DNA from 2 places in the Streptomyces sp. NPDC051452 genome. Region 1 is predicted to be linked to the other one. Evidence: predicted binding sites of a transcription regulator. Region 1 holds the regulator's gene; the other holds the start of a gene.
What was found. Region 1 encodes HrcA, which represses chaperone genes, less so after heat shock. Its sites were predicted from a motif close to TTNGCACTCNGNNNNNCNGAGTGCNAA; they were not measured.
Positions count from the first base shown of each region.

Region 1 (15,111 bases):
GTTGTGGTTGCGGTGCCGGGTCGGGACCTGGCTGGCGGTGCCGAGGACCACCAGTTCACGGACGGACACGGCGACTCATCCCGGGGGCCACTGCAGGCCGCGGCCGCCGAGGACGTGCGCGTGGGCGTGCCAGACGGTCTGGCCGGCGCCGGCGCCGGTGTTGAAGACGATGCGGTAGCTGTCGAGCTTCTCCTCGTCGGCGACGGCCCGGGTCTCGGCCAGGACGTCGGCGGCGATCTCGGGGGCGCCCGCGGCGAGCGCGGCGGCGTTCTCGTAGTGCGCCTTGGGAATCACCAGGATGTGGGTGGGCGCCTGGGGGTTTATGTCCCGGAAGGCGACGGTCGTGTCGGTCTCACGGACGATCGTCGCCGGGATCTCACCCGTGACGATTCTGCAGAACAGGCAGTCGTCCTGCGGTTCGCCGGCCATACGCTGCGCTCGCTTTCGCCGAGGATCAGGAAGATCGGTACTGGGGCATGTTAGTCGTTCGGGTGGGGGTCCGTGGGGGGCGTCGGAGCGGTTCATCGAGCCCGGGGCGGCAGGTCGGGCGAATCGCTCGCGGGCCTGGACTCCGGCGACTTGGGCGCGAGCCGGATCGCCGCCCCCGGTTGGGCGTCCGTCCCCGCGACCCAGTCCAGGGGACGCTCATCGGAGGTAGCCGGAGGTCTCCGTGGTGTCCGTCGCGGCGCCCTGGGCACCCCGTCACCGACGCGGCGGCCGGCGCCTCCCGCTCCCGGTTCCGGTCACTTGCCCTCGACGGGCCAGCAGGTCGGGTCGCCCTTGCACCAGAGGGTGCGGGTGACGGTGACCGTCACGGTGGGCCCTGGCTGCCCCCAGGTGGGCGGCCGGTACGTCGGTGCGGCGGTCGCGTCGCAGTCGCCGAGCCCCGACACGTGGAACACCTGTCTGCCGCCGACCTTGGCCGTCAGGTCACCGCGCACGCAGGCACCGTCGACCGCCTTGGTCACCTTGCCGGTGACGGTGATGTCCCGTCCGTCCCTGGTCTTCCCCCGGCAGTCGACGGAGACGACGGTGGACTCGGTCGGCGACGGGCTCCTGGTCACCGCCACGCCGTCACCGTTGCCGGTGCAGGTGAGCCAACTGACGTCGACGTGTTCGTGCTTCAGCCGGGCGGTCGCGGTGGTGTCGGTGGTGTAGGCGACGGTCGCGGAGCTGAGGTCGCCCGGCCGGCACGCCGTCAGAACGCCGCCGGCCGCCACGACCAGGCCCGCGACGGCGACCACCCGCCTGCCGCGCGGAATCGGTGTACGTGCCCCCATACAGGGCAGCGTCCCACCGGTGGGGGCGGGACGGAAGACCACATACGGCCACTCACCCGTTCGTGGCGCACCGCCGTGTCCCGGGACGGTGTCAGCCGCGCAGCAGCAGCCACTCCTGGAGTTCGACCAGATTGCCCTCGGGATCCTTGAGGTGGGCCACGCGCATGCGGTCGGTCAGCGGGGCCGGCCCGTGCAGCAGGGTCGCGCCCCGGGAGGTGATCCGCGCACACGTGCCGTCGAGGTCGTCCACGCGCAGCACGACCAGGGAGCGGTGGCCGGTGGCGATCTCGCCCAGCTCGTCGAGGACGTCGGCCATCATGGACCGGTCCTGCAGCGCGATCCCGGCGGACCCGGCGTGCGGGCTGAACTTCTCGTAGGGTCCCTCGCTCGCGCCGGACTGCGGCCTGAGGCCGAGGACATCGGCGTAGAAGCGGTAGCAGGCGGCGAAGTCGGTGACCAGGAGCCGGACTTGGGCGAGTTCCACGGTGTTCCCCGGAGAGTCGGGACAGAGGGTCAGGACCAGCGCCCGGTGCGGCCTAGCAGCAGAGCCGCGGCCGCCGTACCGGCGGTGGACGTGCGCAACACGGTGGGCCCGAGCACATAGGGCCGAGCCCCTGCCTGGGCGAACAGCGCCAACTCCTCGGGAGAGACACCGCCTTCGGGGCCGACGACCAGCACGATCTCGCCCTGGGCGGGGAGTTCGGCGGTGGCGAGGCGTGCGTCGCCGCTCTCGTGGAGGACGGCGGCGAAGTCCGCCCCGGCCAGCAGCGCGGCGACCTGCTTGGTCGTCGCCGCGTCCGCGACCTCGGGGAAGCGGACCCGGCGGGACTGCTTGCCGGCCTCGCGCGCGGTGGCCCGCCATTTGCCGAGTGCCTTCAGGCCGCGCTCGCCCTTCCACTGGGTGATGCAGCGGGAGGCCTGCCAGGGCACGACGGCGTCGACGCCGACCTCGGTCATCGTCTCCACGGCCAGCTCGCCACGGTCACCCTTGGGCAGGGCCTGGACGACCGTGATCCGCGGGGTCGCCGCAGGCTCCTCGTGGACGGGGGCCAGGTCGACCACCAGCCGGTCCTTGCCCTCGGCCGCCTTGACGACGCCCTCCGCCCAGCGGCCGCGTCCGTCGGTGAGGACCACGTCCTCGCCCGGCCGCAGCCGCTTCACCGACACCGCGTGCCGTCCCTCGGGTCCGTCGAGCACGAACTCCGCTGCGATACGGTCGAGTTGGTCCACGACGAAGACGGGCGCGGTCATCGCCGGTCACCTCCGGGGCCGAGCAGCCGCGACAACGCTGTCCTGGCGTCGGCGAGTTCGGCCGCCAGCAGCTCCACCAGCCGGCCGGCCGGCAGCTCCCGGGCCAGCCGGTGCCCCTGGCCCGCCCACAGCGCCATGCCCTGCGCGTCGTCGGCCTTGGCCGCGGCCTTGCGCAGCGGGGAGGTGAGGTGGTGGATCTCCGGGTAGGCGGCGGGGGCGTACGGGCCGTGCTCGCGCAGGAAGCGGTTGACCAGTCCGCGCGCCGGGCGGCCGGAGAAGGCGCGGGTCAGCTCGGTGCGCGCGAACAGCGGGTTGGTCAGCGCCTGCTTGTGCACGTCGGGGGCGCCGGACTCGGGGGTGGCGAGGAAGGCGGTGCCCAGCTGGGCCGCGCTCGCGCCCGCCGCCAGGACGGCCGTGATCTGGCCGCCGCGCATGATGCCGCCGGCGGCGACGATCGGGATGCCCACGGCCTCGCGGATCTGCGCGACCAGGGACAGCAGTCCGATGCCGGCGCCGTCGTTCTCCAGGCTGTCCCGGTGCGTTCCCTGGTGGCCGCCGGCCTCCACACCCTGCGCGATCACCGCGTCGGCCCCGGCCCGCTCGACCGCGCGGGCCTCCTCGGCGGTGGTGGCGGTGACCAGCGTGTACGTTCCCGCCCGGCGCAGCGACTCCAGCGCCTGCGCGCTCGGCACGCCGAAGTGGAAGGAGACCACGGGCACCGGGTCGTCGAGCAGGACGGCGAGCTTGGCGTCGTAGCCGTCGTCCCGGCCGCTGTCCGGATCGCCCAGCTCGGTCTCGTACCAGGCGGCCTCGCCGGCCAGCTGGTGGGCGTAGACCTCGACGGCGCCCGACTCGGCGTACTCGGGCTGGGGCACGAACACGTTCACGCCGAAGGGACGTCCGGTGAGCCCCCGCAGTTGCTTGATCTCCTGGTACATGCCGTCGGCGGTCTTGAGTCCGGCGGCGAGGAACCCGAGACCGCCGGCCTCGGAGACGGCGGCGGCGAGCCGGGGGACGGACACACCGCCCGCCATGGGGGCCTGCACGATCGGGTGGGGAGACAGATCGGCCAGTGCGGAGGACATGAGCGCATGTTGTCACGTCCCCCGCACAAGTCCGAATCCGGGCTTCCGACCGCATAGGACAGGGGCATAAGGGACGCCGGGGCGTCCCGTCGCCGGTGTCTCAGCGGCCGTTGAAGGCGTCCTTCAGCCGGGAGAACAGGCCCTGCTGGCCCGGCTGGAACGTGCCCTGCGGCCGCTCCTCGCCGCGCAGCTTGGCCAGCTCGCGCAGCAGCCTCTCCTGCTCGGGGTCCAGCTTGCCCGGGGTCTGCACCTCGACATGGACGATGAGGTCGCCCCGGCCGCCGCCACGCAGATGCGTGACGCCGCGGTCGTGCAGCGGGATCGACTGGCCGGACTGGGTGCCGGGCCGGATGTCGACCTCCTCCACGCCGTCCAGCGTCTCCAGCGGCACCTTGGTGCCGAGGGCCGCCGCGGTCATCGGGATGGTGACCGTGCAGTGCAGGTCGTCGCCGCGCCGCTGGAAGGTCGAGTGCGGCAGCTCGTGGATCTCCACGTAGAGGTCGCCGGCCGGTCCGCCGCCCGGACCGACCTCGCCCTCGCCGGCGAGCTGGATCCGGGTGCCGTTGTCGACGCCGGCCGGGATCTTGACGGTCAGCGTGCGACGGGAGCGGACCCGGCCGTCGCCCGCGCACTCCGGGCACGGGGTCGGCACGACCGTGCCGAAGCCCTGGCACTGGGGGCAGGGGCGCGAGGTCATGACCTGGCCCAGGAAGGACCGGGTGACCTGGGAGACCTCACCGCGGCCGCGGCACATGTCACAGGTCTGGGCCGTGGTGCCGGGCGCCGCGCCCTCGCCGTTGCAGGTGTTGCAGACGATCGCGGTGTCGACCTGGATGTCCTTGGTCGTCCCGAAGGCCGCCTCGTCCAGCTGGATCTCGATGCGGATCATCGCGTCCTGGCCGCGCCGGGTGCGCGAGCGCGGCCCGCGCTGCGACGCCGTACCGAAGAACGCGTCCATGATGTCGGAGAAGTTGCCGAAGCCACCGGCGCCGAAGCCGCCCGCGCCGGCACCGCCGGACTGCGAGAGCGGGTCGCCGCCGAGGTCGTAGACCTGCTTCTTCTGCGGGTCCGACAGCACCTCGTAAGCGGCGTTGATCTCCTTGAACCGCTCCTGGGTCTTCGGATCGGGGTTGACGTCCGGGTGCAGCTCGCGCGCGAGCCGACGGAACGCCTTCTTGATCTCATCCTGCGACGCGTCGCGGCGCACGCCGAGAACGGCGTAGTAGTCCGTGGCCACTTACGACTCCGCCAGGATCTGTCCGACGTACCGTGCCACTGCGCGTACCGCTCCCATCGTTCCCGGGTAGTCCATGCGGGTCGGTCCGACCACGCCGAGCTTGGCAACCGCCTCGCCGCCCGAACCGTAGCCGACCGACACGACGGACGTGGAGTTGAGTCCTTCGTGGGCGTTCTCGTGCCCGATGCGCACGGTCACACCCGGATCCTTCGCCTCGCCCAGCAGCTTGAGGAGCACGACCTGCTCCTCCAGTGCCTCCAGGACGGGCCGGATCGTGAGAGGAAAGTCATGCCCGAAGCGGGTGAGATTGGCGGTACCGCCGATCATCAGCCGCTCCTCGTTCTCCTCGACCAGTGTCTCCAGCAGGGTGGAGAGCACGGTGGAGACCGTACCCCGGTCCTCGGCCTCGAAGGCATCCGGCAGGTCCTCGACCAGCTTCGGCACGTCCGCGAACCGGCGGCCGGCGACCCGGCTGTTCAGCCGCGCCCGCAGATCCGCCAGCGAGGACTCGCCGAACGGCGCCGGGCAGTCGACCATCCGCTGCTCGACCCGGCCGGTGTCCGTGATCAGCACGAGCATCAGGCGCGCGGGAGCCAGCGAGAGCAGCTCCACGTGCCGGACGGTGGACCGGGTCAGCGACGGGTACTGCACGACGGCGACCTGACGGGTCAGCTGCGCGAGCAGCCGCACCGTCCGCGCCACGACGTCGTCGAGGTCGACGGCGCCCTCCAGGAAGTTCTGGATCGCCCGCCGCTCGGGCGCGGTCATCGGCTTGACGCCCGCGAGCTTGTCGACGAACAGCCGGTAGCCCTTGTCGGTGGGGATGCGCCCGGCACTGGTGTGCGGCTGGGCGATGTACCCCTCGTCCTCCAGGGCGGCCATGTCGTTGCGGACGGTCGCCGGGGAGACACCGAGGCTGTGCCGTTCGGTGAGCGCCTTGGAACCCACCGGCTCCTCGGTGCCCACGTAGTCCTGGACGATGGCGCGCAGGACCTGCAGCCTGCGTTCACTCAGCATCCGCGCACACCTCCAGCACGTCGTCCCCTCGTCCCCTCGGGTGTCCTCCTGGCACTCTTCCCATGCGAGTGCCAGCATTCCCCGGCCCAGTGTACGGCCGTCGGGTGCACCCGGGGCAAGGTCGGTGCCGTCCGTACCGGTCGTGACGTTAGCGTCCCGGTATGAGGGTGACTTGGGAAGAGCTGGGGTGGGAGCGGCTGGCCGCCGGTGTGGGGCGGTGCCGGCTGCCGGGCTGGGACTGCACGGTGGGGCTGGTCGTCGGCGCGGGTACGGCGCTGATGGTCGACGCCGGTTCGAGCCTGGCCGAGGGGGCGCGGCTGCGGTCCGCGGCCCAGGAGCTGTCCGGCGGCCGTGTGACCCATCTCGCTCTCACCCACCCCCACTTCGACCACGTCTTCGGGGCGGCCGTGTTCGCCGGGGCGCGGATCCACGCGGCGGTGGGCGCCGACGCGGTGTTCACCTCCGGGCGCGCGGGGCTGCGCGCGGACGCGATCGGCAACGGTCTCCCGGCCGCCGACGCGGACGAGGCGGTGGACGCGCTGGTCGTGCCCCGGCATCCGGTCTCCGGCGAGTCGACCCTCGACCTGGGCGGGGGCCGCCGGGTGCTGCTGGCCAACGTGGGGCCCGGGCACACCGCGCACGATCTGGCGGTCCTGGTCCCCGGTGCGGCCTCGGGCGGCCCGGAGGTGGTCTTCTGCGGCGACCTGGTCGAGGAGTCCGGCGAACCGCAGGCGGGCCCGGACGCGGTCCCGTCCCGCTGGCCCGACGCCCTGGACCGCCTCCTGGCCCTGGGCGGCGAGGACGCGCTCTACGTGCCCGGCCACGGGGCCGTGGTCGACGCGGGTTTCGTCCGCCGCCAGCGTGACGAACTGGCGGCCCGCTTCGGCACGGGCTGAGCCGCCGCACCGGGTGACTTCCGGCGTGTCGGGGGACGCGCCCGCCCACTTCTCCTATCGTCATCCGAATGCGCCAGTACTCCGTCGACCTGACCCCGCCCTGGAAGAAGCCGAAGCCGGTGCCCGAGGTGGCGGCCGAGCCCGGGCTGGTGGTGGAGGAGCCCGGCAGCGGGTTCTGCGGGGCGGTGATCCGCTGCGAGGCGGGCACGGTGACCCTGGAGGACCGCTTCGGCAAACACCGCGTCTTCCCGCTGGAGCCGCGCGGCTTCCTGCTGGAGGGCCAAGTCGTCACCCTCGTCAAGCCCGCCGCGGGCCCGGTACGGCCCACCCGCACGGCCTCCGGCTCGGTCGCCGTCCCCGGCGCCCGCGCGCGCGTGGCCCGGGCCGGCCGGATCTACGTCGAGGGCCGGCACGACGCCGAGCTGGTGGAGCGGGTGTGGGGCGACGACCTGCGCATCGAGGGCGTGGTCGTGGAGTACCTGGAGGGCGTGGACGACCTGCCGTCGATCGTGGCCGAGTTCGCCCCGGGCCCCGACGCGCGCCTGGGCGTCCTGGTGGACCACCTGGTGCCGGGCACCAAGGAGTGGCGCATCGCACAGTCGGTGAGCAGCGAGCACGCCCTGGTCGTCGGCCACCCGTACATCGACGTCTGGGAGGCGGTGAAGCCGTCGTCCCTGGGCATCCCCGCCTGGCCGACGGTGCCGCGCGGCCAGGACTGGAAGACGGGGGTGTGCCGGGCGCTCGGCTGGCCGGAGAACACGGGCGCGGCGTGGCAGAGGATCCTGTCGGGGGTGCGGTCCTACCGCGATCTTGAGCCGGAGCTGTTGGGACGCGTGGAGGAACTGATCGACTTCGTCACGACCGCCGACGAGGCCTGACCCCTAAGGGGTCCCCGGTCCCCGGTCCGCGATCCCTGGACCCCCGATCACGGCCGCGACGGCGGACCGTCCAGCGGACCGATCACCAGGCCTGCCGTCGTGCCGTCCGCCGCGTCGGGGGTGCCCGGTCAGGGGGTGCCCGGTCAGTCGACCAGGTCGCGTACCACCGCGTCCGCGAGCAGGCGTCCGCGCAGGGTCAGTACGGCACGGCCGCGCGTGTAGGGGTCCTGCTGGAGGAGTCCGTCCGCCAGCGCGCGCCGGGACGCCTCGAGCCCCGCCTCGCGCAGCAGCGACAGCGGCACCCCCTCCGCCAGCCGCAGCTCCAGCAGGATGCGCTCCACCCGCCGGTCCTCGTCGGCCAGCAGCTCTCGCCCCGCCCCCGGCGACCGCCCCTCCGCGAGCGCTGCCGCGTACGCCCCGGGGTGCTTGACGTTCCACCAGCGCACCCCGCCGACGTGGCTGTGCGCGCCCGGTCCCGCGCCCCACCAGTCGGCGCCACGCCAGTACAGCTCGTTGTGCAGACAGCGGGCCGCCCGCGAGGTGGCCCAGTTGGAGACCTCGTACCAGTCGAAGCCCGCCGCCGACAGGGTCTCCTCCGCGATCAGATAGCGGTCGGCGTGGACGTCGTCGTCGGTCATCGGCACCTCGCCCCGGCGGATGCGGCGGGCGAGCTGGGTGCCCTCCTCGACGATCAGGGCATACGCGCTGACGTGGTCCGGGCCCGCGCCGAGCGCCGCCTCCAGCGAGGCCCGCCAGTCGTCGTCCGTCTCGCCGGGGGTGCCGTAGATCAGGTCGAGGTTCACGTGCGCGAAGCCCGCCGCCCGGGCCTCGGCCACGCACGCCTCGGGACGGCCCGGTGTGTGGGTGCGGTCCAGGACCCGCAGTACATGCCGTTTCGCGCTCTGCATGCCGAAGGAGACCCGGTTGAAGCCGCCCTCGCGCAGGGTGGCGAGGTAGGCCGGGTCGACCGACTCCGGGTTCGCCTCGGTGGTGATCTCCGCGTCCGGTGCCAGACCGAACTCGTCGCGGATCGCCGCCAGCATCCGTACGAGATCGTCCGCGGCCAGCAGCGTCGGCGTACCGCCGCCGACGAAGACCGTGCGGACCTCGCGCGGGTCGTCGCCGAGCACCTTGCGGGCCAGCCGGACCTCGTCGGTCAGGGTGTCCGCGTAGTTGTCCCGGGACGCGAGCACCCCGCCCGTGCCGCGCAGCTCGGTCGCGGTGTAGGTGTTGAAGTCGCAGTAGCCGCAGCGGGTCGCGCAGTACGGGACGTGGAGATAGAACCCGAGGGGGCGGTCGGCGGCCCCGGCGAGCGCGGCGGCGGGCAGCGCGCCGTCGGCGGGGACGGGCTCGCCGTCGGGAAGTGCGGAAGGCATGTCCCCCATTGTCCCGTACCGCCACCGTCCGGTACGACGGCCCTCACTCGGCCTGGAGCACCAGCAGGGCCAGGTCGTCCTCCGGCAGGCCGCCGCCGAAGTCGTGGACCAGGCGGCGGATCCTTTCCGCGATCAGCTCGGCGCTCAGCCCGGCGCAGCCGGACAGGGCCCGCGCGAGCCCGTCGCCGTCGTCGAACTGGCGGGAGCCGGAGCGGCGCTCGGTCACCCCGTCGGTGACGCACAGCAGGCTGTCGCCGGGCCGCAGGTCGAGGGTCTCGCTGGTGTAGGTCTCGTCCTCGACCACGCCGAGCAGGGTCTGGGGGCGGGCGGCGGTGCGCACACCGCCGTCGGGCCCTAGGACGAGGGGCAGTGGGTGTCCGGCCGAGGCGAGGGTGCAGCGGACTCCCCCGTCGTGGGGGGTCAGCTCGCCGTAGAGCAGGGACAGGAAGCGGGTCTGCGGGCCGTCCCCGGACCTCACGGGCCGGCCGCCGGCGGCGACCAGGGCGCGGGCCGCGGCGTCGGCGGCCTCCGTGGCGTCGTCCAGAAGGAGCTGGTTGAGGCGGTCGAGGACATCGGCGACGCGGTAACCCTCGCGGGCCAGCAGCCGCAGCCAGGGCCGGGCGAGGCCGATGACGACCGCCGCCTCGGGGCCCTTGCCCTGGACGTCGCCGACGGCGAAGCACCAGCGGCCGTCGCCCGCCGGGAACAGGTCGTAGAAGTCGCCGCTGGGGCCGCCCTTGTCGCACGGCTCGTAGACCAGCGCGCTGCGCACGCCGGGGATCTCGGCGACCGCGCCGGGCAGCAGGCCGCGCTGGAGCACGGCGCTGATGGTGGCCTGGCGGGCGTACTGGCGGGCCGCGCCGACGGCGAGGGCGACCCGGCGGCCGAGGTCCTCCACCAGCCCGGTGACCTCGTCGGGGAAGCGGCTCAGCCCGCAGCGGCCGATGACGAGGGTGCCGAGCGGCCGGCCGCCCGCGATCAGCCGGTACGCGAGCGCCGCGCCGTGCGTGCCCTCGGGCCCGAGGGCGTCACCGGGCCAGGGGTAGCGCTCCGGGTTGGAGCGCAGCCCGTCGCCCGGGCACGGCGGCTCCTTCTCCAGGGCGCAGCGCAGCTCCTCGATGCGTGCCTCGCTGGCGTGCCAGACCCGGGCCGGCCCGCCGCTCGTGCCGCCGCGCGCGCTCGCCTCGTCCTCCAGCCACACCGCGCACCAGTCGGCGAGCCGGGGCACGATCAGCTGGCCGGTGAGCGCGGCGACGAGGTTCTCGTCCAGCTGTCCGGCGAGCAGGTCGGAGGCCTCGGCGAGGAAGGACAGCGCGCCGCGGCCGAGCCACTCCCGGTCGCAGCCGGCGCGCTGCGGCTGCGTGGCCAGGCCCTCGGCGACCTCCAGGGCGGGAAGCCGGGCGGGTTCGTGCGCCGGCTCGACGCCGCCCGGGGGCAGCCGCGCCCACACCGTCTTGGCGCCGGTGCGGTAGGTGACGCCCCAGGACTCCGCGAGGGTGGCGACCAGCCGCAGCCCGCGTCCGTACTCGGCCGCCTCGTACGGCGTCTCGCCGCCGACCGGATCGCGCGGGGCGCGGGAGGGGTGCCGGTCGCCCACCTCCACGACGAACGCGCCGGTCGCCTCCAGGCGCCATTCGACCTCCACGTCGGTACCGGCGTGCACGACGGCGTTGGTGACGAGTTCGCTGACGACCGCCGTGGCGTCGTCGGCGAGGCGGCCGGAGACCCCGGGCACCTCGGCCAGCGCGGCCCGCACCAGCGCGCGGGCGGAGCCGGGCGCGAGGGGACTTCCGGGCAGCGTCGCCCTCCCCCGCGGCTCATGGCCCGGGGCCTGGCTCTCCCGCTGCGTCGGTATGGCCGCCATGTCCATGCGGCCAGGGTGACAGACGGGAGCCGTGGATAAGCACGCAGTCACACAAGTGGCCAGTCGTGGCCGATAACCGCGCTACGGGGCTGCCCCGAGACGGACACTAACGAGCGCGGACGGGCGCAAAACAGTCAAAGGGGTGCGGGGAACCACCCGACGCGCCACGGACCACCGCGGCCGCCGCCGGCCCCCGCCACCCCGGCGGGAGGACGTCAGGCCTCGCGCGCTCCGGCGTACATCTCGTCGATGAGGTGCTTGTACTCCCGCTCCACGACGGGTCGCTTCAGCTTCAGGCTGGGAGTGATCTCGCCGTGCTCCACGTCGAGGTCGCGCGGCAGCAGCCGGAACTTCTTGATGGTCTGCCAGCGCTGGAGCCCGCCGTTGAGCTGCCGGACGTAGCCGTCGACCATCTCGACCGTCTGTGGCGCCGCGACGATCTCCGCGTACGACCTGCCCGCCAGGCCGTTGTCCTTGGCCCAGTCCTGGAGCGCGGGTTCGTCGAGGGCGATCAGGGCGGTGCAGTAGTTCCGGTCGGCGCCGTGCACGAGGATGTTGGAGACGTACGGGCACACCGCCTTGAACTGCCCCTCGACCTCGGCGGGGGCGACGTACTTGCCGCCGGAGGTCTTGATGAGGTCCTTCTTGCGGTCGGTGATGCGCAGATAACCGTCGGGCGACAGCTCGCCGATGTCCCCGGTGTGGAACCAGCCGTCGGACTCCAGCACCTCGGCGGTCTTCTCGGGCAGCCGGTGGTAGCCCTGCATGATGCCGGGACCGCGCAGCAGGATCTCGCCGTCCTCGGCGATGCGGACCTCGGTGCCGGGCAGCGGCTTGCCGACCGTGCCGGTGCGGTAGGCCTCGCCGGGGTTGACGAAGGAGGCCGCGGAGGACTCGGTGAGGCCGTAGCCCTCCAGGATGTGGATGCCGGCGCCGGCGAAGAAGTAGCCGATCTCCGGCGAGAGGGCGGAGGCGCCCGAGACGCAGGCGCGCAGCCGGCCGCCGAAGGCCTCGCGGAGCTTGCCGTAGACGAGGGTGTCGGCGACCTTGTGCCGGGCGGCCAGGCCGAGGGGCGCCGAGGCGGTGCCGGTGCGCCGGAAGTTGTCCTGGGTGACCTTGGCGTACTCGCGGGCGACCTCGGCCGCCCACTGGAAGATCTTGTACTTGGCCGCGCCGCCCTCGCGCGCCTTGGCCGCGACGCCGTTGTAGACCTTCTCGAAGATCCGCGGCACGGCCGCCATGTAGGTCGGCCGGACCACCGGAAGGTTCTCGATGATCTTGTCGACCCGGCCGTCGACGGCGGTGACGTGCCCGAGCTCGATCTGGCCCGAGGTGAGGACCTTGCCGAAGACATGCGCGAGCGGCAGCCACAGGTACTGCACGTCCTCGGCGCCGAGCAGCCCGGTGGAGGCGATCGCCTTCGCCATGTACGACCAGTTGTCGTGCGGCAGGCGCACCCCCTTGGGGCGGCCGGTGGTGCCGGAGGTGTAGATCAGGGTGGCGAGCTGCTCCTTGGTGATCGCGCCGACCCGCTCCTTGATCAGCTGCGGGTGCGTCTCCAGGTAGGCGGCGCCGCGCCGCTCCAGTTCGGCGAGGCTGATCACCCAGTCGCCGGTCTCGGCGCCGGCCGGGTCGATGACGACGACCTTGGTCAGGTCGGGCAGCTCGGCGCGCTTCTCAAGCGCCTTGGCGACCTGGGCCGCGTCCTCGGCGATCAGCACCCGGCTCTCGGAGTCGGAGAGGATGAAGCCCGACTCGTCGGCGTTGGTCTGCGGGTAGACGGTCGTGGTCGCACCGCCGGCACACATGATGCCGAGGTCGGCGAGGATCCACTCGACGCGGGTCGAGGAGGCGAGCGCCACCCGCTGTTCGGGCTGTACGCCCAGCTCGATCAGGCCGGCCGCGATGGCATACACCCGGTCGGCCGCCTGCGCCCAGCTGAGCGACTTCCAGTCGTCCGGGCCCTGCCCGGACGCCGGCGGTACGGGGTAGCGGTAGGCCTCGCCCTCCGGTGTGGCCGCCACGCGCTCCAGGAAGAGTGCGGCCACGGACGGCGGACGGTTCTCGATCAGGGTCTGTGTGTCGCTCACGACATCCTCCGGGGGCCCGCGACGGTGCGGCCGACTCGGTGCGGCTGGGTTAACTCACGGTGTGGTCTCGGACTGTTGTTTAACTCGCGAGTAACTATCGAGCAGGCATCAGGGTAAGCCGCGACCGGCCGTTGCGTAAGGGGCCTCGGCCTGTCACTTTGCACTCAGAGCGACGCTACGCGCGCGTAGGGGCCCGCCGCGCTTTCGCACGGCGAGCCCCCAAGTGCCCGCTTTGCGGGCGTGACCGTTCGTTACCGCTGGTTACTTCTTGCTCTTGCCCGATCCCGCGCTGTCATCGCTGGAGAGGACGGCGATGAAGGCCTCCTGCGGAACCTCCACGGAACCCACCATCTTCATCCGCTTCTTGCCTTCCTTCTGCTTCTCCAGCAGCTTGCGCTTACGCGAGATGTCACCCCCGTAGCACTTGGCGAGGACGTCCTTGCGGATGGCGCGGATGGTCTCGCGGGCGATGACCCGCGAGCCCACGGCGGCCTGGATGGGCACCTCGAAGGCCTGCCGCGGGATCAGCTCGCGCAGCTTGGCCACCAGCCGTACGCCGTACGCGTACGCCGCGTCCTTGTGCGTGATCGCCGAGAAGGCGTCCACCTTGTCGCCGTGCAGCAGGATGTCGACCTTGACCAGGCTGGAGGTCTGCTCGCCGGTGGGCTCGTAGTCCAGCGAGGCGTAGCCGCGGGTCTTGGACTTCAGCTGGTCGAAGAAGTCGAAGACGATCTCGGCGAGCGGCAGCGTGTAGCGGATCTCGACCCGGTCCTCGGAGAGGTAGTCCATGCCGAGCAGGGTGCCGCGCCGGGTCTGGCACAGCTCCATGATCGAGCCGATGAACTCGCTCGGCGCCAGGATGGTGGCGCGCACGACCGGCTCGTACACCGCGTCGATCTTCCCCTCGGGGAACTCGCTCGGGTTGGTGACCGTGTGCTCGGTGCCGTCCTCCATGAGCACGCGGTAGACCACGTTCGGCGCGGTGGCGATCAGGTCGAGCCCGAACTCGCGCTCCAGCCGCTCGCGGATCACGTCGAGGTGCAGCAGGCCCAGGAAGCCGACGCGGAAGCCGAAGCCGAGCGCGGCGGACGTCTCCGGCTCGTAGACCAGCGCGGCGTCGTTGAGCTGCAGCTTGTCCAGGGCGTCGCGCAGCTCGGGGTAGTCGGAGCCGTCCAGCGGATACAGACCCGAGAAGACCATCGGCTTGGGGTCCTTGTACCCGCCGAGCGCCTCCGTGGCCCCCTTGTGCAGGCTGGTGATGGTGTCACCGACCTTGGACTGGCGGACGTCCTTCACGCCGGTGATGAGATAGCCCACCTCGCCCACGCCGAGCCCGTCGGCGGGCAGCATCTCGGGCGAGTTGGTGCCGATCTCCAGCAGCTCGTGGGTGGCGTTCGTCGACATCATGCGGATGCGCTCACGCTTGTTGAGCTGGCCGTCGATGACACGGACGTAGGTCACCACGCCCCGGTAGGAGTCGTACACCGAGTCGAAGATCATCGCGCGGGCGGGCGCGTCGGCGACACCGACCGGCGCGGGGACGTCCCGCACGACCCTGTCGAGCAGCGCGTCCACCCCGATGCCCGTCTTGGCGGAGACCCTCAGCACGTCGTCGGGGTCACAGCCGACCAGGTTCGCCAGCTCCTCGGCGAACTTCTCCGGCTGCGCGGCCGGCAGGTCGATCTTGTTGAGCACCGGGATGATCGCGAGGTCGTTCTCCATCGCCAGGTAGAGGTTGGCGAGCGTCTGCGCCTCGATGCCCTGGGCGGCGTCGACGAGCAGTACGGTCCCCTCGCAGGCGGCCAGCGACCGCGAGACCTCGTAGGTGAAGTCGACGTGCCCCGGGGTGTCGATCATGTTGAGGATGTGGGTCGCACCCTGGTCGGGGCCCTCGGTGGGGGCCCAGGGCAGACGCACCGCCTGGGACTTGATCGTGATGCCGCGCTCGCGCTCGATGTCCATCCGGTCGAGGTACTGAGCACGCATCTGCCGCTGCTCGACCACACCGGTCAGCTGGAGCATCCGGTCGGCGAGAGTGGACTTGCCGTGGTCGATGTGCGCGATGATGCAGAAGTTGCGGATCAGTGCCGGGTCGGTACGGCTCGGCTCGGGCACATGGTTAGGGGTCGCGGGCACG
Region 1 is NZ_JBITEB010000012.1:230,539-245,649, forward strand. It holds gene ACIBA9_RS26515 (ribonuclease Z) at 1-69, opposite strand, end outside; gene ACIBA9_RS26520 (histidine triad nucleotide-binding protein) at 76-429, opposite strand; gene ACIBA9_RS26525 (hypothetical protein) at 744-1,280, opposite strand; gene ACIBA9_RS26530 (VOC family protein) at 1,372-1,764, opposite strand; gene ACIBA9_RS26535 (16S rRNA (uracil(1498)-N(3))-methyltransferase) at 1,794-2,531, opposite strand; gene ACIBA9_RS26540 (nitronate monooxygenase) at 2,528-3,616, opposite strand; gene dnaJ (molecular chaperone DnaJ) at 3,717-4,853, opposite strand; gene hrcA (heat-inducible transcriptional repressor HrcA) at 4,854-5,870, opposite strand; gene ACIBA9_RS26555 (MBL fold metallo-hydrolase) at 6,032-6,766, shown strand; gene ACIBA9_RS26560 (DUF3097 domain-containing protein) at 6,835-7,644, shown strand; gene hemW (radical SAM family heme chaperone HemW) at 7,788-9,020, opposite strand; gene ACIBA9_RS26570 (SpoIIE family protein phosphatase) at 9,064-10,884, opposite strand; gene ACIBA9_RS26575 (AMP-dependent synthetase/ligase) at 11,100-12,974, opposite strand; gene lepA (translation elongation factor 4) at 13,236-15,110, opposite strand.

Region 2 (15,111 bases), on a different contig from region 1:
TGAGGAGATCCTGGGCGAGGAGTCCCGCGCCCAGGCACCCGGCGGTGTCGCCGAGGGCGGCGGGGACGATGGCGGGCAGTTTCTGGAAGGTGACCCGCCGCCGGACGGCATCCCGCAGCGGCTCGAACAACACTTCCCCCGCCTCGGCCAGGCCACCACCGATGATCAGCGTGCGTGGGTCCAGCAGGGTGAGCGCGGTGACCAGCCCGTCGGCGAGCGCGTCGACGGCCACCTGCCAGATGCGGACGGCGTCCGGGTCACCGCAGGCGACGGCCTTCGCGCAGTCGGCGGCGTCCGCCTCCGGGTTCCCACCGGCCGCCGCCCAGGCCTCGCTGACGGCGGACGCGGAGGCGTACCGCTCCAGACAGCCGCGCTGCCCGCACGGGCAGGGGGTGCCGCCGGGCCGTACGACGATGTGGCCGATCTCGCCGGCGAAACCGTGCGCGCCCGCCTCCACCCGGCCGTCCAGGCCGATGGCGCCGGCGATCCCGGTGCCGAGCGGCACGAACAGGAAGCGGTCCGTGCCGCGTCCCGCGCCGATGCGGCCCTCGGCGAGACCGCCGGTGCGCACGTCGTGCCCGAGGGCGACGGGCATCCCCAGCCGTGCGGCGAGCAGGTCGCGCAGCGGGACGTCCCGCCAGCCGAGGTTGGCCGCGTAGACGGCGGTGCCCCGCTCCTCGTCGACGATGCCGGGGACCGCGATCCCGGCCGCGGCGGCCGGCCGCGCGTAGTGCTCCAGGCCGTACGCGTGCAGTTCGGCGGCGAAGTCGAGGATCGCCTCGATCACCGCATCGGGTCCGCGCTCGCGCCCGGTGGCGCGGCGGGCGCGATGCAGCAGTGCGCCGTCGTCGCCGACGAGGGCGGCCTTCATCCCGGTACCGCCCACGTCCAGGGCGATGACATGTCTCACCACGGCCCCTAGTGTGACCCCCGCACCCGGGAGAGGTCTAGTCCACTCGCGTGGTGTAGACCTTATGGGTCCATATATCGAACGGTCAGACGGCAGGGTTGGGGCTTTGACGGTGCGTCGGCGTACGGCAGGAACGATCGCGGTAATGTCTGCCATGGGCATGACAGCGGTCCTCGGTGGCTGCGGGAGTACGGGCTCCTCCGACGTCACCCTCAGACTCGTCGCGGCCGACTACGGCGACTCGGCCGCCAACAGCTCCAAGAAGTACTGGAACGCCCTCGCCGACGCCTACCAGTCCGGGCACCCCGGGGTGAAGGTCGAGGTCAGCGTCTACTCCTGGAACGACGTCGACCGCAAGGTCAAGGAGATGGTGGACGCCGGGCACGCCCCCGACCTGGCCCAGATCGGCGCCTACGCCGACTACGCGGCCGCCGGCAAGCTCTACCCCGCCTCCGACCTGCTCTCCATCCGCACCCAGGCCGACCTGCTGTCCCAGCTCTCGGACGCCGGCCAGTGGAAGCACACGCAGTACGGCATCCCCTTCGCCGCCTCCACCCGGGTGCTCTTCTACAACAAGACCCTCTTCGCCAAGGCCGGCATCACCCCGCCCACCACCTGGGACGAGCTGGCCGGCGACGCCGAGGCACTCAAGAGCAAGGGCGTGAAGTACCCCTACGCCCTGCCCCTCGGCCCCGAGGAGGCCCAGGCCGAGACCATGCAGTGGCTGCTGAGCGGCGGCAACGGCAGCAGCGGCGGCAGCGGCTACACCGACGACATAGGCACCTACACCATCGACTCCGCGCAGAACGTCGACACCTTCGGCTGGCTCAAGGACGACCTGGTCGGCAAGGGGCTGACCGGCCCGGTCGCCCCCGGCAAGCTCAACCGCGCCGACGCCTTCGCCGCCTTCGCCGACGGCCAGGTCGGCATGCTCAACGGCCACCCCACGCTGATCCAGCAGGCAGCCAAGAAGGGCGTGAAGTTCGGCATGGTGCCGATGCCGGGCCGCACCGGTACGGCCCGGGCCTCGATGGGCGTCACCGACTGGATGATGGGCTTCAGGCAGAACGGGCACGCCGACCAGGCCGGCGACTTCCTCGACTTCGTCTACAGCGAGAAGAACGTCCTGGACTTCTCCCGCGAGTACGGGCTGCTGCCGGTCACCGGCTCCGCCTCCAACACCATGAGCGAGTCGGACAAGGCCTCCGACAAGGCCCTGCGCCCCTTCCTCGACCAGCTGCCCACCTCCGAGCTGTACCCGGTCGGCAAGACCTCCTGGGCGTCGGTCAGCGCGGAGGTGAAGAAGAACATCGGCCAGGCCGTCGCCCCCGGCGGCAGCCCCTCCGGTGTCCTGACCCGGCTGCAGGCCACCGCCACGGCGGCCGACAGCGACGCCGCCAACTGACCGGCTGTCGGTGCCCGGCGCTACCGTGGCCCCCATGGAACTCGGCAGCCGCGAACAAGCCGTCCTCGCGCTGGAGCGCCGGGGCTTTCCCGGCCCCGGCGCCAAGGAACGGGCGATACGCGAGGAGCTGGGCCTCTCCCCCGTCACCTACTACCAGCTCCTCAACGCCCTCCTGGACGACGAGCGCGCCCTGGCCCACGACCCGGTGACGGTCAACCGCCTGCGCCGCGTCCGCGAGACCCGCCGCGCGGAGCGCTGACGCGCGGCCCCGGCCGCGCGTCGCGCGCGGTGCCGAGGAGTGGAGTCGGCCTCGCGTGGATAGGGTCGGTCATATGGGCATCCACACGACCGACTCACCGGACCCGGCCAACCCCACGAAACCCCTGCCGACCCCGGCCACCCCGGCGGGCCGGGACGGACTGGCCGCCCTGCTGGCCCGTCCCCGCACCGCGGTGATCGGCCTGGACTTCGACGGCACGCTGGCGCCGATCGTCGCCGACCCCGAGCAGGCCCGCGCCCACCCCGAGGCGGTGCCCGCGCTCGCCGCGCTCGCCCCCAAGGTGGCCTCGGTCGCCGTGATCACCGGCCGGCCCGCCGATGTCGCGGTGCGCAACGGCGGCTTCGCGGGCGTCCCCGGCCTGGAGCACCTGACCGTCCTCGGGCACTACGGCGCCGAGCGCTGGGACGCGGCCACCGGCACCATCACCGCGCCACCCCCGCATCCCGGCGTGGCGGAGGTCCGAGCGGAGCTGCCGGGCCTGCTGGAACGCGCCGGCGCCTGGCAGGGCACGTGGATCGAGGAGAAGGGCCGGGCGGTCGCCGTCCACACCCGGCGCGCCGAGGACCCGCAGGCCGCGTTCGAGGCGCTGCGCGAACCCCTCACCGAGCTCGCCACCCGCCACGGGCTGATCGTCGAGCCCGGCCGGATGGTGCTGGAACTGCGCCCGCCGGGCATGGACAAGGGCGTCGCGCTCAGCGACCACCTCCGCCGCACCGGCGCCGAGTCGGTCCTCTACGCCGGCGACGACCTGGGCGACCTGCCCGCCTTCGCCGCCGTCGACAAGCTCCGCGCCGACCGTGTCCCCGGGCTGCTGGTGTGCAGCGGCAGCAGCGAGGTGACGGAACTGGCCGCGCGGGCCGACCTGGTGGTGGACGGCCCGGCGGGCGTGGTGGACCTGCTGCGCAGGCTGGCGGCTCAGCTGGACTGACCGCCCGGGGCGTCCTCGTCCAGGGCGTGCAACTGGTCCAGGAACCAGCGGGCGGGCGGCAGCGCCGTCGCCGCCGCGGCCAGCCGCTTCGACCGCTCCGCCCGCTCGCCGTCGGGCAGGGTCAGCGCCTGGTGCAGCGCCCGTGCCGTGCCCGTGATGTCGTAGGGGTTCACCACGATCGCGTCCTCGCCCAGCTCCTCGTACGCCCCCGCCTCCCGGGACAGCACCAGCGCGCAGCCCTCGTCCGAGACCACCGGGATCTCCTTGGCGACCAGGTTCATGCCGTCCCGGATGGGGTTGACGAGCGCCACGTCGGCGAGTCGGTAGGCGGCCAGCGAGCGCGCGAAGTCGTCCTTGACGTGCAGTACCACCGGCGTCCAGCCGGCCGTCCCGTACTCCGTGTTGATCTCGTCGGCGACCCGCCGCACCTCGGCCGTGTAGTCGCGGTACACGGCCAGGTCCTGCCGGGAGGGGTAGGCGAACGCCACGTGGACGACCCGCTCGCGCCACTCGGGGTGGTCCTCGAGCAGCTGCCGGTACGCCAGCAGCCCGCGCACGATGTTCTTCGACAGCTCGGTGCGGTCGACGCGGACGATGGCCTTGCGGCCCTCGCCGATCTCCTCCCGCAGTGCCGCCATCCGCTCGTCGACGTCCGGCTCGTGGGCCCGCTCGCGCAGGAAGTCGGCGTCCGCGCCGAGCCCGTGCACGCCGATCCGGGTGCCCGAGGGGATGCCCGGGCCGAGCACCGCGTGACAGCAGTCCCGGAAGGCGTCCGCCCAGCGCCGGGTGAGGAAGGCCGCCCGGTCCGCGCCCAGGATGCCGGTCAGCAGCTCGGCCGCGATGTCGTCGGGCAGCAGACGGAAGTAGTCCGGCGGCGCCCACGGGGTGTGCGAGAAATGGCCGATGCGCAGGTCGGGGCGGAGCCGGCGGAGCATCCGGGGGGCGAGGGCCAGGTGGTAGTCCTGGATCAGCACCGCCGCGCCCTCGGCCGCCTCCTCGGCGAGCGCCTCGGCGAACGCCTGGTTGTAGGCCTCGTAGGAGGCCCACCGCCGCCGGAACTCCGCGTCGAAGACCGGCTCCAGCGGTGTCTGGTAGAGCAGGTGGTGGACGAACCAGAGCACCGAGTTGGCGATGCCGTTGTACGCCTCGGCGTGCACCGTCGCGTCGATGTCCAGCATCCGTACCCGCTGCCCGCCGGTCTCCTCGGCCGGCAGCAGCCCGCCGCCCGCGCGCCGCACGGCCGCCCGGTCACCGTCGCCCAGCGCGGCGCACACCCACACCGCGTCGGTGTCCGGCCCGATGGCCGACAGCCCGGAGACCAGCCCGCCGCCGCCCCGTTTGGCGCGCAGTGAGCCGTCGTCGAGCATCTGATACGAAACCGGGCCGCGATTGGACGCGACCAGCACCTCAGCACCGTGCGTGGAAGCCATACGCCTCAACCTAGCCCGGCCCGGAAACGCTCAAACGTACGGTCCGCCCCGCAAGGGGCTGTATACGGCCGTTCTCCGGCGGCGGCCGCCCGTGTCCCTCAGGCCACCCGGCGTGCCGCGTACTCCGCGATCTCCGTCATCGGCGGCCGTTCCTCGGTGTCCACGGAGTAGGTGCGCGGCCTGAATCCGTCCGCGCCCCGCTCGAACTGGGTGAGGGAGGGCCGGACCAGGTGTCCGCGGGCCAGCCGCAGCTGGGCGGTGCGGTAGATGGCCGCCGCCATCCGGCCCAGCGCCTGGCCGTCCTGGTGGCGGTGCTTGCGCACGCCCACGTCCACCTGGGCCAGCGCGTCGAGCCCCACCAGGTGCAGGGCGTCCACCAGCATCCCCAGCTCCACGCCGTAGCCCACCGGGAACGGCAGCCGTTCCAGCAGGGAGCGGCGGGCCGCGTACTCGCCGCCCAGCGGCTGCACGAAACCGGCCAGCTGCGGCCAGTGCAGGTTCAGCAGCGGGCGCGCCATCAGTTCGGTGACCCGGCCGCCCTGTCCCGTGGCGCCGCCGAGCGGGCGGTCGTACATGCCCTTGACGAGGTGCACGCCGGGGTCGGTGAGCAGCGGACCGACGATCCCGGAGACGAAGTCGGAGGAGAACTCCCTGAGGTCGGCGTCGATGAAGCACACGATGTCCCCGCCGGTGACCAGCAGCGAGCGCCAGAGCACCTCGCCCTTGCCGGGGACGGCGGGGAGCCGGGGCAGGATGTCGTCGCGGTGGACGACCCGGGCGCCCGCCGCGGCGGCGACCGCCGAGGTGCGGTCGGTGGAGCCGGAGTCGACGACGACGATCTCGTCGACCAGCGGCACCTGTTCCACGAGGTCGTGCCGGATCACCGCGACGATGTCGCCGACGGTCTCCTCCTCGTTGAGCGCGGGCAGGACGACGCTGATCGTCTGCCCCGTGCGCTGCTTTGCGGCCAGGAGCCCGTGGAGCGGACGATCGGTCACGGACCAGGAGCGGGTGGCCAGCCAGCGCTCGACTTCTTCCAGCACGGTCTGCGGCTCCTCACGTTGTCTCGCGGTTCGGACGACTATCTCAACTGTCCTGGCCTTCGGTTACAGTCTTGAACAACGCCGGTGACCATCGCATGTCGGGGGTCGCGCGCGTTCACAACCGAATACCGCTCATCCAGAGGGGCAGAGGGACACGGCCCGATGAAGCCCCGGCAACCCTCCAGCCGGCACTCGTCTTCCACGCGAGGCTCCCGGCTAGGGAAGGTGCCAAATCCGTCTCGCGGCGAGACGCGTCGCGAGGAAGATGAGGAGAAAGGGCCTCGCCTCCATGGCTGCGCAGACAGTTGCAAGCACCGGCAATCCCACCGTCGACCTCGGGCCCGCCGCGGCCCTGAGCTGCCGCGAGTGCGGTCACCGCGTCCCCCTCGGCCCCGTCTTCGCCTGCGCGGAGTGTTTCGGTCCGCTGGAGATCGCCTACGACTTCTCCGGCTATGACGCCGAGGAGCTGCGGGCGCGTATCGAGGCGGGCCCCGCGAACATCTGGCGGTACGCGCCGCTGCTGCCCGTGCCGGCCGACGTCGCCGACAAGCCCAACCTCAACCCGGGCTGGACCAAGCTGGTCAAGGCCGACAACCTGGCGGCCGAGCTGGGCGTGACCGGCGGTCTGTACGTGAAGGACGACTCCGGCAACCCGACGCACTCCTTCAAGGACCGCGTCGTCGCCCAGGCCCTGGAGGCCGCCCGCGCCTTCGGCTTCAGCACCCTCTCCTGCTCCTCCACCGGCAACCTCGCCGGTGCCGTGGGTGCCGCGGCGGCCCGCTCCGGCCTGCGTTCGTGCGTGTTCATCCCGCACGACCTGGAGCAGGGCAAGGTCGTCATGGCCGCGGTCTACGGCGGGGAGCTCGTCGGCATCGAGGGCAACTACGACGACGTGAACCGCTTCTGCTCCGAGCTGATCGGCGACCCGGCCGGCGACGGCTGGGGGTTCGTCAACGTCAATCTGCGGCCGTACTACGCGGAGGGGTCCAAGACCCTGGCGTACGAGATCTGTGAGCAGCTCGGCTGGCGCCTGCCGGACCAGATCGTGGTCCCCATCGCCTCCGGCTCCCAGCTCACGAAGATCGACAAGGGGTTGCGCGAGCTGGTGGAGCTGGGACTGGTCGAGGACCGGCCGTACAAGATCTTCGGCGCGCAGGCCGAGGGCTGCTCGCCGGTGTCCACCGCCTTCAAGGCCGGCCACGACGTGGTCCGCCCGCAGAAGCCGGACACCATCGCCAAGTCCCTCGCCATCGGCAACCCGGCCGACGGGCCGTACGTCCTGGACATCGCGCGCCGCACCGGCGGTTCCGTGGAGGACGTGACGGACGAGGAGATCGTGGACGCCATCAAGCTGCTGGCGCGCACCGAGGGCATCTTCGCGGAGACGGCGGGCGGGGTGACCGTCGGCGTCACCCGCAAGCTGCTCAAGGAGGGCGTGCTGGACCCGGCGAAGAGCACGGTCGTGCTGAACACCGGCGACGGACTGAAGACCCTCGACGCGGTGGCCGGCACCGGCCTGACCGCCACCATCCGCCCCACCCTGGACTCCTTCCGAGAGGCTGGCCTCGCATGAGCGTGACCGTTCGCATCCCGACCATCCTGCGCACCTACACCGGCGGGCGGGCCGAGGTCGCCGCCGAGGGCGGGACCCTCGCCGAGGTCATCGAGGACCTGGAGAAGAACCACGCGGGGATCGCCGCCCGGGTGCTGGACGACCAGGGCAGGCTGCGCCGGTTCGTCAACGTCTACGTCAACGACGACGACGTCCGCTTCGAGCAGGGCCTCGAGACGGCGACCCCCGAGGGCGCCGGTGTGTCGATCATTCCGGCCGTCGCGGGCGGCTGCTGACGGAATGACCGATCATTACCTTCGGTAACAGCGGTTACGTATTGTTCATGGGATTGCCCCCTCCGTGAGAGAAGCGGAGGGGGCAATTCTGTGTGATTGAGCGCGGTAGAGTTGGGGAACACGGTCGCGATCCTCGGGTCGCGGGCCCTGGATTCATGCCGCACAGCCCGATAAGAAGTAGCCAAAGTGCGCGGGCTTTATGCGGCTTTTGTGGTTTTTGTGGAGCCCGACTTGCCCTGAATTCGGGCGAATTCTCGCCACATTCCGGACCGGGACCGTCCAGAATTCTCGTCCGATTGACCTGTTGCAGAGGGCAGTTGGACAGATACATTCAGCCGCGGTCGACGCGTTCCGGCGCACGCCCCCCGGCCTTTTCGGAGGAGGGCGAGGTCTGACCCGGGTCCGCGAAGTGTGGATCTGTGCAAGGGCCAGTAATAGGGGAGTTAGGCATGGCTCAGGGCACCGTCAAGTGGTTCAACGCGGAGAAGGGGTACGGCTTCATCGCGGTCGACGGTGGTGCGGACGTCTTCGTCCATTACAGCGCCATTCAGATGGACGGCTACCGCACCCTGGAAGAGGGCCAGCGGGTGGAGTTCGAGATCTCGCAGGGCCAGAAGGGCCCGCAGGCCGACATGGTTCGCCTCAGCGCCTGAACGTTTTCTGTACGAAGGGCCCGCACCTCGCAGAGGGTGTGGGCCCTTCGTCGTGCGGGCGCGCGTGCGCGGCCGGCGCGTGCCCCCTGCGCGCCCGCGCATGCCTCGCGCGCCCGCGCGTGCCCCCCGCGCCCGCGCGTGACCCAGTGTCGTCGTGTTCGCGGGTGGCTGAGCGCCCCGCTGTTCCCCTCGGAGGCGCTTGCACTCGACCATGCCGAGTGCTAATCATTGCGTTAGCACTCTGAAGGTGAGAGTGACAACGAAGGACCGGGTCGGTGAGGCCCGCAGGCCGGGTGGGGCAAGGAACCACAAGGCCGGCGAGCCGTCCGTCGCGGGCGCGGGCGCGGTCCGAAGGAATCACCCCCAGTCCTGGAGGGACCACTTCACATGGCCAAGATCATCGCGTTCGACGAGGAGGCGCGGCGCGGCCTCGAGCGCGGCATGAACCAGCTCGCGGACGCCGTGAAGGTGACGCTCGGCCCCAAGGGCCGCAACGTCGTCCTCGAGAAGAAGTGGGGCGCCCCCACGATCACCAACGATGGTGTCTCCATCGCCAAGGAGATCGAGCTCGAGGACCCGTACGAGAAGATCGGCGCCGAGCTGGTCAAGGAAGTCGCCAAGAAGACGGACGACGTCGCCGGTGACGGTACGACCACCGCGACCGTGCTCGCCCAGGCCCTGGTCAAGGAAGGCCTGCGCAACGTCGCCGCCGGCGCCAACCCGATGGCTCTGAAGCGCGGTATCGAGAAGGCCGTCGAGGCCGTCTCCGCCGCCCTGCTGGAGCAGGCGAAGGACGTCGAGACCAAGGAGCAGATCGCCTCCACCGCGTCCATCTCCGCCGCCGACACCCAGATCGGCGAGCTGATCGCCGAGGCGATGGACAAGGTCGGCAAGGAAGGCGTCATCACCGTCGAGGAGTCCCAGACCTTCGGTCTGGAGCTGGAGCTCACCGAGGGTATGCGCTTCGACAAGGGCTACATCTCGGCGTACTTCGCCACCGACATGGAGCGGATGGAGGCGTCGCTCGACGACCCGTACATCCTCATCGCCAACTCCAAGATCTCCTCGGTCAAGGACCTGCTCCCGCTGCTGGAGAAGGTCATGCAGTCGGGCAAGCCGCTGCTGATCATCGCCGAGGACGTCGAGGGCGAGGCCCTGTCGACCCTGGTCGTCAACAAGATCCGCGGCACCTTCAAGTCCGTCGCCGTCAAGGCCCCGGGCTTCGGTGACCGCCGCAAGGCCATGCTCGGCGACATCGCCATCCTCACGGGCGGCGAGGTCATCTCCGAGGAGGTCGGCCTCAAGCTGGAGAACGCGACCCTGGACCTCCTGGGCCGCGCCCGCAAGGTCGTCATCACCAAGGACGAGACCACCATCGTCGACGGTGCCGGCTCCTCGGAGCAGGTGCAGGGCCGCGTGAACCAGATCCGCGCCGAGATCGAGAACAGCGACTCGGACTACGACCGCGAGAAGCTGCAGGAGCGCCTGGCGAAGCTCGCCGGCGGTGTCGCGGTCATCAAGGCCGGTGCCGCCACCGAGGTGGAGCTCAAGGAGCGCAAGCACCGCATCGAGGACGCCGTCCGCAACGCGAAGGCCGCCGTCGAGGAGGGCATCGTCGCCGGTGGTGGCGTGGCCCTGCTGCAGGCCTCCCAGGTCTTCGAGAAGCTGGAGCTCGAGGGTGACGAGGCGACCGGCGCCAACGCCGTGCGCATCGCGCTCGAGGCCCCGCTGAAGCAGATCGCCGTCAACGCCGGCCTCGAGGGCGGTGTCGTGGTGGAGAAGGTGCGCAACCTGACCCCGGGCCACGGCCTGAACGCCGCGACCGGCGAGTACGTCGACCTGGTCGCCGAGGGCATCATCGACCCGGCGAAGGTGACCCGTTCCGCGCTGCAGAACGCCGCCTCCATCGCCGCGCTGTTCCTCACCACCGAGGCCGTCATCGCCGACAAGCCGGAGAAGGCCGCCGCGCCTGCCGGTGGCGGCATGCCGGGCGGTGACATGGACTTCTGATCGACCCGAGGGTTGATCGCCTGTCCTGCGGACCGAGGGCGGCACTTCCAGCTTCTGGCTGGGGGTGCCGCCCTCGGGCGTTCCCGGGGTCCTGTCCGGGTGTGGCCTCGCGGCGGGTGGCGGTGCCGCGGAGCGGGGCGGCGGCTCGATCGGCGGAGTGTGAGCGGCGTCACGTGAAGGCCGGGGCGGGAATGGAATGCGGGCGCCGTGGCGACCGTTATTTCAGGAGGTGCAACAATGCGCGCGCACATACCCCCTGGTCAGCAATCACCCGAGGAGTCATTCCGTGACCGTCACCACGCCCGCCGCCTCCCGCGCGGCCCAGATCCTCTCCCGCCCGATCGCGCTGAACGGCCTGACCGTGCCGAACCGGATCGTGATGGCGCCGATGACCCGGATGTTCTCCCCGGGCGGCATCCCCGGCGAGGACGTGCGCTCCTACTACGCGCGCCGCGCCGCCGCCGGTGTCGGACTGATCGTCACCGAGGGAACCTACGTCGGCCACGAGTCGGCCGGGCAGAGCGACAGCGTCCCGCGCTTCCACGGTGAGGAGCAGCTCGCGGGCTGGGCCAAGGTCGCCGAGGACGTCCACGCGGCCGGCGGCACGATCGTCCCGCAGCTGTGGCACATCGGCATGGTCCGCAACCAGGGCGAGCCGCCCTACGCCGACGCCCCCGCCGTCGGCCCCTCCGGCCTGACCACCGCGGGCGCCGAGCCCACCGGCAAGGCCATGACCCAGGCCGACCTGGACGCCGTCATCGCCGCGTTCGCCGAGGCCGCCGCCGCCGCGGAGCGCATCGGATTCGACGGCGTGGAGCTGCACGGCGCCCACGGCTACCTCCTCGACCAGTTCCTGTGGGCCGGCACCAACCGCCGCACCGACGCCTACGGTGGCGACCCGGTGGCCCGCACCCGGTTCTCCGCGGAGATCGTCGCCGCGGTCCGCGCCGCGGTCTCCCCCGACTTCCCGGTCATCTTCCGCTACTCGCAGTGGAAGCAGCAGGACTACACCGCCCGCCTCGCCGAGACCCCCGAGGAGCTGGAGGCCATCCTCACCCCGCTGGCCGCCGCCGGCGTCGACGCCTTCCACGCCTCCACCCGCCGCTACTGGCTGCCCGAGTTCGACGGCTCGGACCTGAACCTGGCCGGCTGGACCAAGAAGCTCACCGGCAAGCCGGTCATCTCCGTCGGCTCGGTCGGTCTCGACGGCGACTTCGTCAAGGCGTTCCAGGGAGAGGGCTCGGAGGTCAAGGGCATCGACAACCTCCTGGACCGCCTGGAGGCCGAGGAGTTCGACCTCGTCGCCGTCGGCCGCGCCCTGCTGCAGGACCCCGAGTGGGCGGCCAAGATCCTCTCCGACCGCCTGGACGAGCTGAAGCCGTACGACGCGGCCGCGCTGAAGACCCTCAGCTGACGCCCTACAGGTTGCCCAGGGGCTCGATGTCGGTCTGGACGGGCGTGCCCCAGACGCGCAGCACCTCGTAGTCGGTGAACTCGTGCACCAGCCGGTAGGCCATGGCGGGCCGGGACGAACGCCGCTCGGCGGCCAGATACGTCTCGGCCTCGCGCCGGTCCCGCCGGGGCGTACCGCACAGCTGCCACTCGCGCCCGTTCCACGCCTCCGGCAGCCACCGCTGCTGGGGCTGGGGCCGGTCACCCCGCACCCCGTAACGGGAGGGGGCGGCGGGGGCCGGCCCCGCCGGGTTCGGCCGGCTGCCGTACTCCGACCGGCGGGCCGCCCGGCGTCGGGTCTCGCACAGCAGACACAGATCGGCGGCGGCCTTGTCGACGGGCCCCTGCGGGTGCTCGGGGCACCGGGTCGTGGGCGCGCCGGTCGCGACGCTCTCCTCCAGCAGGTCCAGGGCGCGCCGCAGATCGGCCTTGACCTCGTGCAGCCGGGCGTCGGGGGAGTCGGCCGTCAGGGACTCGCCGTGCTCCCCGAGCAGCCGGAGCGCGCGTCCCAGGGCGGTGAGCTGGGCGTGGTTCATGTCGGTACGCGTCGTCCTTCGACAGTTGGGGACCGGGCGGTGCCGAGCGGGCCGGCCCTTTGACGGTAACGCGCCCCGGCCGCCGCGGGCCCCGGCGCTACACCGCCGTCCGGCGGGCGTCAGCCCGCGACCGCTTCCCCTCCCGCGTGGTGGGCGGCCGGCCATGGCGGGGGAAGCCGAAGAGGAACGTCGCCGCGAAACCCACCGCGTACCCGGTGAGCAGGCCGCCGCCGTAGACCGCCGCCGCCATGCCCGGACCCCTGTTCCCGGCGAGCAGGGGGAACAGGGCCCAGCCCGACGGGCCGATCGCCGTGGCGCCCACCTCGGTGCCCAGCATGGCGAAGAAACCGACGAACGCCCCGCCCGCCGCCCCGCCCACGCAGGCGGTCAGGAACGGGCGGCCAAGGGGCAGCGAGACGCCGTAGATCAGCGGTTCGCCCACGCCCAGCAGGCCCGCCGGGAGAGCGGATCTGATCGTCGTGCGCAGGGGGACGTCGTGGCGCAGCCGGACGTACACCGCGAGGGCCGCGCCGACCTGGCCCGCGCCCGCCATGGACAGCAGGGGGAGCAGGACGGTGTAGCCCTGCTGCTCGATGAGGGTGGTGTGGATGGGGATCAGGGCCTGGTGCAGGCCCAGCATCACCAGGGGCAGGAACAGGCCGCCGAGGACCAGCCCGGCCGCCGCGCCCGTCGTGGCCAGCAGCCAGTTCGCCGCCGCGCCGATCGCCGAGGCGACCACGCCGGCCGCGTACATCAGCCCGTAGAGCGTGGCCAGACCGGTGACGAGGACGGTCACGGTCGGGGTGAGCAGGACGTCCAGCGCGCCCGGCACCCGGCCCCGGCACCAGCGCTCCACCCGCGTCGCCAGCAGCGCCGCCGCGAGGGCGCCGAGCACCCCGCCCTGGCCGGGCACCAGGTGGGTGCCGAACGCGGTCACCTTGGCCACGCCCGGATAGACGACGACGGCCGCCACCGCGCCGCCCAGCACCGGTGTGCCGCCGAACTCCTTCGCCGTGTTGTAGCCGACGAACACCGCGATCAGCGCCATGAAGGCGGAGGCGACGGCGGTCAGGGCCGGGGTCAGCCCGGGCAGCCAGGCGGCGTTCAGCAGCAGCCCGTTGAGCCCGGCGAGGATGCCGCAGCCGATCAGCGCGGGGATGAGCGGGAGGAAGACGTTCGCGATCCGCCGCAGAGAGGTCCTGACGGGCGTGGCGCCCCGCCGCCGCGGCTCCTCCTCGTCGGGGCCGGCACCCTGGCCGGCGGGGCGCTCGGGCGGGGGCTTCGTCGGTGGGCCGGTGCTCCCCTCGGGTGACGGCCGCGTCAGCAGGGTGTGTACGGCCGCCGTGACCTCCGTGACCACCCCCGGTCCGAGGACGATCTGCAGGGTGCCGTCCCCGCCGTCCACCAAGCCGAGCACGCCCGGCACGGCGCGCAGCGCCTCCTGGTCCGCGCCGGCCGGATCGGCGAGCCCCAGCCGCAGCCGGGTCATGCAGTGGGCCACCGAGGTGACGTTGGCCCGGCCGCCGACCCGGGTGAGGACGGCGGTCGCGGTGGAGAGGGGGTCGTAGCGCACGTCCCCGAGCGTGCGGTCAGCGGGCCGCCCGCGCCAGCGCGGCGCGCAGATGGCCGCCGGACTCCTCCAGAAGGCGGGCGGCCGTCGGGCCGTCGACGTCGGCGAGAAGGGTGAGGATCGCGTTCTTCACCTCGCCGCCCGTCTCGGTGAGGGCCTTCTCGATCTCCTCGTCGTCCGCGCCCGTGGCCTGGGCCACGATCCGGTGGGAGCGGGCCCGGAGCTTGTCGTTGGACGCGCGGACGTCGACCATCAGGTTCCCGTACGTCTTGCCGAGCCGGATCATCGTGATCGTCGACAGCATGTTCAGCACCAGCTTCTGTGCGGTGCCCGCCTTCAGCCGCGTGGAGCCGGTGATCAGCTCCGGGCCGACGACGACCTCGATGCCGTGCTCGGCGGCCGCCGCCAGCGCGCTGTGCGCGTTGCAGGACAGACCGACGGTCAGGGCGCCCAGCGCGCGGGCGTGCCGGACCGCGCCGAGGGCGTAGGGGGTGCGGCCGGAGGCGGAGACGCCGACCACCGTGTCCACGGCGCTCACCCCGAGCGCGTCGAGGTCCTCGCGGGCCAGTTCCCCGGAGTCCTCGGCGCCCTCGACCGAGCTGACCATGGCCTCGGGGCCGCCCGCGATCAGGCCGACGACCCGGGCGGGATCGGTGTTGAAGGTGGGCGGGCACTCGGAGGCGTCCAGCACCCCGAGCCGTCCGGCGGTGCCGGCGCCCGCGTAGACCAGACGGCCGCCGTGTCGCATGCGCGCCGCCACCGCGTCGATGGCGGCGGCGATCTGCGGGAGCCGCCCGGCGACTGCCGTCGGCACGCCCGCGTCCTCGCCGTTCATCAGGCGGGCGATGTCGAGGGTGGGCAGCCGGTCGATGTCGGCGAGTTCGGGGCGGAAGGCCTCGGTGGTCAGCGAGGCGAGTTCCGTGCGCAGGTCAGGGGAGGTCATGAAGGCGGCTCTCCTAAGGTTCGGGTGCCGGTTCGTGTGCTGGTGCTCACCTGGGGTTGGTGCGGTGCCGATGGGCCAGCGCCTCGTACGACGCGGCCAGGGC
Region 2 is NZ_JBITEB010000018.1:43,614-58,724, reverse strand. It holds gene ACIBA9_RS31670 (ROK family protein) at 1-910, opposite strand, end outside; gene ACIBA9_RS31665 (extracellular solute-binding protein) at 1,056-2,315, shown strand; gene ACIBA9_RS31660 (DUF3263 domain-containing protein) at 2,350-2,574, shown strand; gene otsB (trehalose-phosphatase) at 2,648-3,523, shown strand; gene ACIBA9_RS31650 (trehalose-6-phosphate synthase) at 3,511-4,953, opposite strand; gene ACIBA9_RS31645 (glucosyl-3-phosphoglycerate synthase) at 5,052-5,996, opposite strand; SAM riboswitch class I at 6,126-6,268, shown strand; gene thrC (threonine synthase) at 6,286-7,569, shown strand; gene ACIBA9_RS31635 (MoaD/ThiS family protein) at 7,566-7,844, shown strand; gene ACIBA9_RS31630 (cold-shock protein) at 8,294-8,497, shown strand; gene groL (chaperonin GroEL) at 8,885-10,507, shown strand; gene ACIBA9_RS31620 (NADH:flavin oxidoreductase) at 10,794-11,921, shown strand; gene ACIBA9_RS31615 (hypothetical protein) at 11,926-12,495, opposite strand; gene ACIBA9_RS31610 (PTS transporter subunit EIIC) at 12,593-14,068, opposite strand; gene murQ (N-acetylmuramic acid 6-phosphate etherase) at 14,085-15,008, opposite strand; gene ACIBA9_RS31600 (MurR/RpiR family transcriptional regulator) at 15,055-15,111, opposite strand, start outside.
Region 2: groL (chaperonin GroEL) is a predicted target of HrcA. The motif match lies at 8,696-8,722, and genes of this name have one in related genera.